Regions from separate parts of the Paenibacillus sp. SSG-1 genome, predicted to be linked through region 2. Evidence: a T-box and tRNA genes for the amino acid it is inferred to sense, from the RefSeq annotation. Region 2 holds a T-box; the other holds one or more tRNA genes.
The links. The T-box of region 2 lies ahead of trpS (tryptophan--tRNA ligase). A T-box ahead of a tRNA ligase gene usually reads a tRNA of that ligase, here a tRNA-Trp.

Region 1 (3,468 bases), 1.7 Mb from region 2:
TTGCTGCTTCAGCTGTCTCACGTGAGCGGAGTACTGCTGAACGAGCTTCTCGGCTTCCATAATATCGTCACGCGTTGATGCCAAAAACTGATCGATCAACCGTACCGGGTCCTGACTTTGTTCCAAACGTTCATTTAATGTCGCTACGGTGATATCCCGTACCCTGCGAAATACGCTCATCTGTTTTTGCTCCCTCCTTATAAGCTGTGATCGCCTATTCGTTTGATTGTATTTATTAAAGGTAATTCTTTGTTACCGTTACATCCACTTCGACGACTTCTTACCTTTCAGCAGCATAATCCCGAACACTACCAGGGCAATTCCCAGCAGCGGTCCGATGATCCAGGACAGCTTCGCCAGAAGTCCCATGACACCGAATGCGAGGATAATCGTACCGATGACCACCTTACCTCTGCGAATTCCATAATAGCCGAGCACGATCATCAGGATCGGGAAGATCAATCCGATCAGCCTGCCGAATAATGGAGCGAATACTCCCAGGAGCATCAGTGCCCCGATTGCGATCAATACGATCGCCCAACCAGAAGTTTTATTTGTTCTCATGCATTGTCACCGCCTTTCGTTTGTATCAACCTTATGACTCTATTTTAGGTTCAATCCGGGTTTTCCAAAACGGACCCAAGACGGTTTTTAATCCTAGACCTAAGTCGGGGGAAGGCTCGGACCTTAGACGAAGCAAGCTTTTCTGCATGTAACGCGGCAGCCACATCCTCCACTGGCAGCTCCAATTGCCCGTTTATAGGGCATGATCAACACGCTATGGAACTTCAATGAGCAGTTTACTTATACAATGCTTGGGATAGGGAGTCGTTGGAGGCTCTGAGCAAGGGATTTAGCACTTAGCTAAAGAAACATTGAGCCTGCTTAGCCCAGGTAAAGCCGGCTGGAATGGTTTATCAACTTTAATCAAGGATGGGGAAAACGTTCAAAGGGAGTAATGGTATAACGAACGGATTGATCAGAGGATCTTTAAATACCATACAGTCATACAAATAAACGCAATACGAATTAATATGGCTGCCTTTCTGCGGGATATCATCAGGTGGCTGATTAGAAGGAGAAGTGCAAGTGTACAGCAGGATGAGGGATTAACGAACGACGAACGATGGCTCGGTGTACAATGTTAGTCTATACAAGAAAAAGCCTTGGATATTTTCCAAGGCTTTTCTCTATGATGCCGGTGAAGGGACTCGAACCCCCACGGTTTCCCTCACGATTTTGAGTCGCGCGCGTCTGCCAATTCCGCCACACCGGCATATTCAGTTAAAAAAATGGCGCGCCCTAAGAGATTCGAACTCCTGACCTTTTGATTCGTAGTCAAACGCTCTATCCAGCTGAGCTAAGGGCGCATATGAAGTTAATGGAGGCGCCACCCAGATTCGAACTGGGGATAAAGCTTTTGCAGAGCTGTGCCTTACCACTTGGCTATGGCGCCGAAATCAAATGGAGCGGACGACGGGAATCGAACCCGCGACCCTCGCCTTGGCAAGGCGATGCTCTACCGCTGAGCCACGTCCGCTTAAACTGGCTGGGGATATAGGATTCGAACCTATGCATGACGGAGTCAAAGTCCGTTGCCTTACCGCTTGGCTAATCCCCAACAAGATTGTCATTATAAGTTATGGGGCGATCGATGGGACTTGAACCCACGAATGCCGGAGCCACAATCCGGTGCGTTAACCCCTTCGCCACGACCGCCATAATAAAAGATATGAAGCTGTATTTCGAATGGCAGGGGCAGCAGGAATTGAACCCACACTAACGGTTTTGGAGACCGCTGTTCTACCTTTAAACTATGCCCCTATAATAAAACTGGTGGAGGCTGATGGATTCGAACCACCGAACTCGTACGAGAACAGATTTACAGTCTGCTGCGTTTGGCCACTTCGCTAAGCCTCCATATGGTGCCGGCGAGAGGACTTGAACCCCCAACCTACTGATTACAAGTCAGTTGCTCTACCAATTGAGCTACACCGGCTTTTATGCTTATTATTAAATTCATGGTGGCTCGGGACGGAATCGAACCGCCGACACGAGGATTTTCAGTCCTCTGCTCTACCGACTGAGCTACCGAGCCTAATTTTGTTTCTATCAAGAGTATTATTGCAACAAACTAAACTCTCAAGAAAATAAATGGCGGAACCGACGGGATTCGAACCCGCGATCTCCTGCGTGACAGGCAGGCATGTTAGGCCTCTACACCACGGTTCCACGGCCAATTATGTATCTCCATAAATAAGGAGATAAATTGCGGGGGCAGGATTTGAACCTGCGACCTTCGGGTTATGAGCCCGACGAGCTACCGGACTGCTCCACCCCGCGTCATTAAAAAATATTTATTTTCTTTAAAGTATACATGGTGGAGGCTGAGGGGATCGAACCCCCGACCCTCTGCTTGTAAGGCAGATGCTCTCCCAGCTGAGCTAAGCCTCCATAAGAAACACTTTTAATATCTTAGCAGATAAACCACTAAAAAGGCAAGCATTTTTTCTTTGGATTCTCATCCCTGAAGCTAATAATTAAAGTGGTGACCTGTATGGGATACTCTCACTTCGTTCGAGACTGCGATGCATATGCTATCGAAGTAACGCTCCGACGAACCCTTTTTGGATTCTCATCCCTGATGCAAGCAATAAAAGTGGTGACCCGTATGGGATTCGAACCCATGTTACCTCCGTGAAAGGGAGGTGTCTTAACCCCTTGACCAACGGGCCAAACTATAATGGCGGAGAGAGAGGGATTCGAACCCTCGAGACGCTTTTGGCGCCTACACGATTTCCAATCGTGCTCCTTCGGCCAACTCGGACACCTCTCCATAATGGCTCCCCGAACAGGACTCGAACCTGTGACAACTCGATTAACAGTCGAGTGCTCTACCAACTGAGCTATCAGGGAACAATATTTAATTCAAGTGTTTGATCACTTGAAAACTAGATACGAAACGAATCTGCGAATTAATAAGCATATGCTTCCGTAGCAAGCTTTCTTTCAGAAAGCTTTTAGGATAAGCCCTCGACCGATTAGTATTGGTCAGCTCCATGCATTGCTGCACTTCCACCTCCAACCTATCTACCTCGTCGTCTACAAGGGGTCTTACATACTGGGAAATCTCATCTTGAGGGGGGCTTCACGCTTAGATGCTTTCAGCGCTTATCCCGTCCGTACGTAGCTACCCAGCCATGCTCCTGGCGGAACAACTGGTGCACCAGCGGTACGTCCATCCCGGTCCTCTCGTACTAAGGACAGCTCCTCTCAAATTTCCTACGCCCACGACAGATAGGGACCGAACTGTCTCACGACGTTCTGAACCCAGCTCGCGTACCGCTTTAATGGGCGAACAGCCCAACCCTTGGGACCTACTTCAGCCCCAGGATGCGATGAGCCGACATCGAGGTGCCAAACCTCCCCGTCGATGTGGACTCTTGGGGGAGATAAGCCTGTTATCCC
Region 2 (3,468 bases):
TTTGACCGGAAGGGGCGGCAGATCCAGCTGAACGCCTTCGGCCGGGCATATTTGCGCAGGGTGGAGACCGCGCTGAACGCCCTGGAAGACGGAAAAAGGGAACTCGAAGATCTGGCGGGAGCGGAGAAGGGCAGGGTGAATCTGGCGACGACCACGCATAAATGCTTCTCCGACCGGATCGGAGATTTTCTGGGGATGCATCCGGGAATCCGGCTGCAAATTTCCCAGGCGGGAGAGCAGGAGAAGCGGGATAAGCTGTTAAGCGGGGAGCTGGACCTGTGCATCACGTTCCCACCGATCGAGCAGCCGGGCATCGAGGGAATTTCCTTTTTGACGGAAGAAATTTTGCTGGCGGTACCTTCGTCACATCGGTTTGCGGGCCGCAGCAGCATCCGGTTAAGCGAGGCGGCGGGGGAGGCTTTTATTTGCATCCAGAGCAGCAATCCATTTCGGAAAATGACGGATCAGTTTTGCAGGCAGGCCGGGTTTGAGCCGGATATTGTGTGCGAGGTGGATGAGCATTCGGCCGTTGGCCATTTTATCCGGGCGGGAGTAGGCATCGCCTTTATCCCTGAAACGCTGGTAGACCGGATCGGATTTTCGTTTCATGTGCTGCGGATCGAGGAACCGGTCTGCCGGCGCACTTACCAAATCGCATGGCAAAAGGAGCGCTATTTATCCCAAGCTGCGCGCGAATTTCGGGACTTCCTGGTCCAGAGCTTTTAAAGCGTGCCGCTTCGTTATTACCAATCAAAAAAACCGCCCAAGGAACGGTTTCTACCGTATCACCTTGGACGGATATTCTCCTATGGGCTAACCGGAGGGTTCCGGGCAGCCCATTTTTATTGCGATTTTATCTCCGGTCAAAATAGTTGATCCCCATAGCCTCCCGCACTTCGCCCATCGTTTGGCGCGCGGTCTCGCGGGCTTTGGTGGTACCTGCCATCAGGATGTCGTCGATGTCACCGGGACGCTGTTCATACCGGGCGCGGCGTTCGCGGATCGGCTGGAGCACCTCTTCGATCGCACCGGTGATTTTAGCTTTGCAGGCGGCACAGCCGAGCGTGCCCCGGGTGCACATGTCATGAATATTGCCGCTGTCCTCGGGGCGAAAAATCCGGTGATACCCGTAAATCGTGCAGACCTCCGGATGGCCGGGATCGGTTTTGTGCACGCGCGCCGGATCGGTTGGGGCCTTGCGAATCCGGCTGCGGACCTCATCCGTGGTGGAATCGAGGGAGATGGCGTTGCCGAGGCTTTTGCTCATTTTACTCGATCCGTCGAGCCCATCCAGCCGCTCACCCACGATAATTTGCGGTTCCACCAGGACGGGGGCGTACAGCTCGTTAAAGCGCCGGACGATTTTGCGCGTCTGCTCGATATGGGGGATCTGGTCATCGCCGGCGGGAACCAGGGTGGCTTTGCAGAAGGTGATGTCCGCCGCCTGGCTGACCGGGTAGCCGAGGAAACCGTAATACAGATCCTCGTATCCGCGCTCGGCCGCTTCGCTCTTGATCGTCGGGTTGTGGCGCAGCGAGCTGACTGACACGAACATCGAATAAAACACCGTCAGCTCGGCAATCTCGGGGATCATCGACTGCACGAACAACGTCGCCTGGTCGGGATCAATGCCTACCGACAAATAGTCCAGCGCCACCTGCCGCACGCTTCCGGCCAGCATTTCCGGCGTATGAAAATGGGTGGTCAGCGCCTGCACATCCGCCAGCATGATATAGGTTTCGTACTGCTGTTGAAGCTGCACCCGGTTCTTCAGGCTGCCGACGTAATGGCCGAGATGCAGCTTGCCAGTCGTCCGGTCTCCGGTAAGGACAATGTCCTTGGGTTGTGAGTTTGTTGAAATTGTCATGGTTATTCCTCCTGAATTGAAATTGTTTTGTATACGGAACTTCATTTGCGATCATGTCTAGTAGCCCGGTCTTCCCGGGACGCCACCACCAGCCGTCATCCATGGCCATCACCTCCTTCAATCATGCAGTTTTGCTTAAGTTGATCGGGCAGAAGGACCGGCGATAGACGCCGATACCACGCTCGGGATTGGGTCTTAAGCTCATGCCTTCCTTAGGTCAAGCTCAAGACAAGTCTCCAGTCCCCATGCGCATTTCAACGCCAAAAAAGCCCCGCCCTTGGGATCTCCATGCTGAAAAATTTCCAGACGGAGATCTATCCAAGGACGGGGCTCTAACCCGCGGTGCCACCTTGATTGGCCGCCATCCTCTAGGGATGCAGCCCTGCTCAACAGGTACGGATTTCGGCGCTAAACGAAAAAAAATTGCGTATGCCTTCCTCGATACCCTGCCCCGGTTAACGGTGGGGACCTGTCGCCCATCCTACTGTCCGCTTCTTTGGGGAAGCGTTCCTGTTCAGACGGGGCACTCCGAAGCCCACTTCCGCGCGCGCCGCCACCGGCTTGCACCACCCGCCGGTTCTCTGTGAGGCCGCAATTCGCGCGTACTCTTCTTCATCATCGTGAAAATGGATTTGCACTATTGTAGCTCATTTTTTCGAGGAAGGAAAGAGGGCATCTGCCGTTATTTCGCTCCCATTCCGTTGCTATCCCATTGCAATCCCGGTGCTATTTCGGTCACGACTCCGTTGCTAACCTTTTGCTATTCCGCCGCTATTACGTTGTCATCCCGTTGCTATTTCACCGCCGCGGCCGCCAATAACACTTCCATAAAATTTTACTGGCAAGCCGTCGAAAATAAATTACACTAGGACTAATCGCCCATGGGCCTGTCTACTGGGGCATATCTTACAATCGCGAATGATTGTCGTAGAAACGCACATACTTCCCCATTTTTATTGTTGGTATATTGAAGGAAAGCCGGAGGTGTTATGACTGATGAAGCGGGGGATCCGCAATCCGCTGGCGAGAATGAACGTCAGGCAGCAGATGATCCTGCTGTTTCTGGTTCTCGTCATTCCCGTGTTTATTCTGAACGGGTACGGCAACAACAGGGCGGGCCAGATTTTAAAACGCCATGTAACCAATGCTTATATAGAGCTGAACAAGCAAAATTTCAAACTGATCAGCCGCGATATTGAAACCGTTAACAAGGTGACGGCGACGGTGTTTCAGAATTCGGTGGTCCAGCAGCTGGATACGACGGGGAAAGACACGGTGCTGCAGCGGGTGAAAACCTACGAGAAGCTGGAGCGCATGCTGAGCTCGTACTCGCAGGAGAGCGATGAGCGCGAGCCGCTGTACTATTCGCTGTACGTGTACGATCCCGGCAACCATTACTTTTTTGCCCCTTATTATCCGGAGTCCAAAAAGTCCGGGGTTTATTTCTTTTCGAACGAGGCCGAGAAGCCGGAATGGTTTGATGAGGCGGTAGCCCGTAAAGGGAACGGCTATTTGCGGCTCACCGATCATTTATCCCCGCCAGCGAAGGGGCAGTATGACCAGAAGACGCTCGGCTATGTCCGCGCGATCAACAACATTGA

Region 1: it encodes a tRNA-Trp, which carries the amino acid that the T-box ahead of trpS (tryptophan--tRNA ligase) is inferred to sense. The anticodon was not compared.

Annotation. Positions count from the first base shown of each region.
Region 1 is NZ_MBRK01000001.1:7,180,359-7,183,826, reverse strand. It holds gene BCV73_RS32825 (PspA/IM30 family protein) at 1-180, opposite strand, end outside; gene BCV73_RS32820 (LiaF transmembrane domain-containing protein) at 259-564, opposite strand; tRNA gene BCV73_RS32815 (tRNA-Leu) at 1,197-1,276, opposite strand; tRNA gene BCV73_RS32810 (tRNA-Arg) at 1,294-1,370, opposite strand; tRNA gene BCV73_RS32805 (tRNA-Cys) at 1,383-1,456, opposite strand; tRNA gene BCV73_RS32800 (tRNA-Gly) at 1,466-1,540, opposite strand; tRNA gene BCV73_RS32795 (tRNA-Gln) at 1,547-1,621, opposite strand; tRNA gene BCV73_RS32790 (tRNA-His) at 1,644-1,719, opposite strand; tRNA gene BCV73_RS32785 (tRNA-Trp) at 1,751-1,824, opposite strand; tRNA gene BCV73_RS32780 (tRNA-Tyr) at 1,835-1,920, opposite strand; tRNA gene BCV73_RS32775 (tRNA-Thr) at 1,924-1,999, opposite strand; tRNA gene BCV73_RS32770 (tRNA-Phe) at 2,023-2,098, opposite strand; tRNA gene BCV73_RS32765 (tRNA-Asp) at 2,156-2,232, opposite strand; tRNA gene BCV73_RS32760 (tRNA-Met) at 2,270-2,343, opposite strand; tRNA gene BCV73_RS32755 (tRNA-Val) at 2,379-2,454, opposite strand; tRNA gene BCV73_RS32750 (tRNA-Glu) at 2,661-2,735, opposite strand; tRNA gene BCV73_RS32745 (tRNA-Ser) at 2,745-2,836, opposite strand; tRNA gene BCV73_RS32740 (tRNA-Asn) at 2,841-2,916, opposite strand; rRNA gene BCV73_RS32735 (23S ribosomal RNA) at 3,022-3,468, opposite strand, start outside.
Region 2 is NZ_MBRK01000001.1:5,481,802-5,485,269, reverse strand. It holds gene BCV73_RS25210 (LysR family transcriptional regulator) at 1-726, shown strand, start outside; gene trpS (tryptophan--tRNA ligase) at 854-1,867, opposite strand; T-box leader at 2,185-2,495, opposite strand; gene BCV73_RS25200 (sensor histidine kinase) at 2,864-3,468, shown strand, end outside.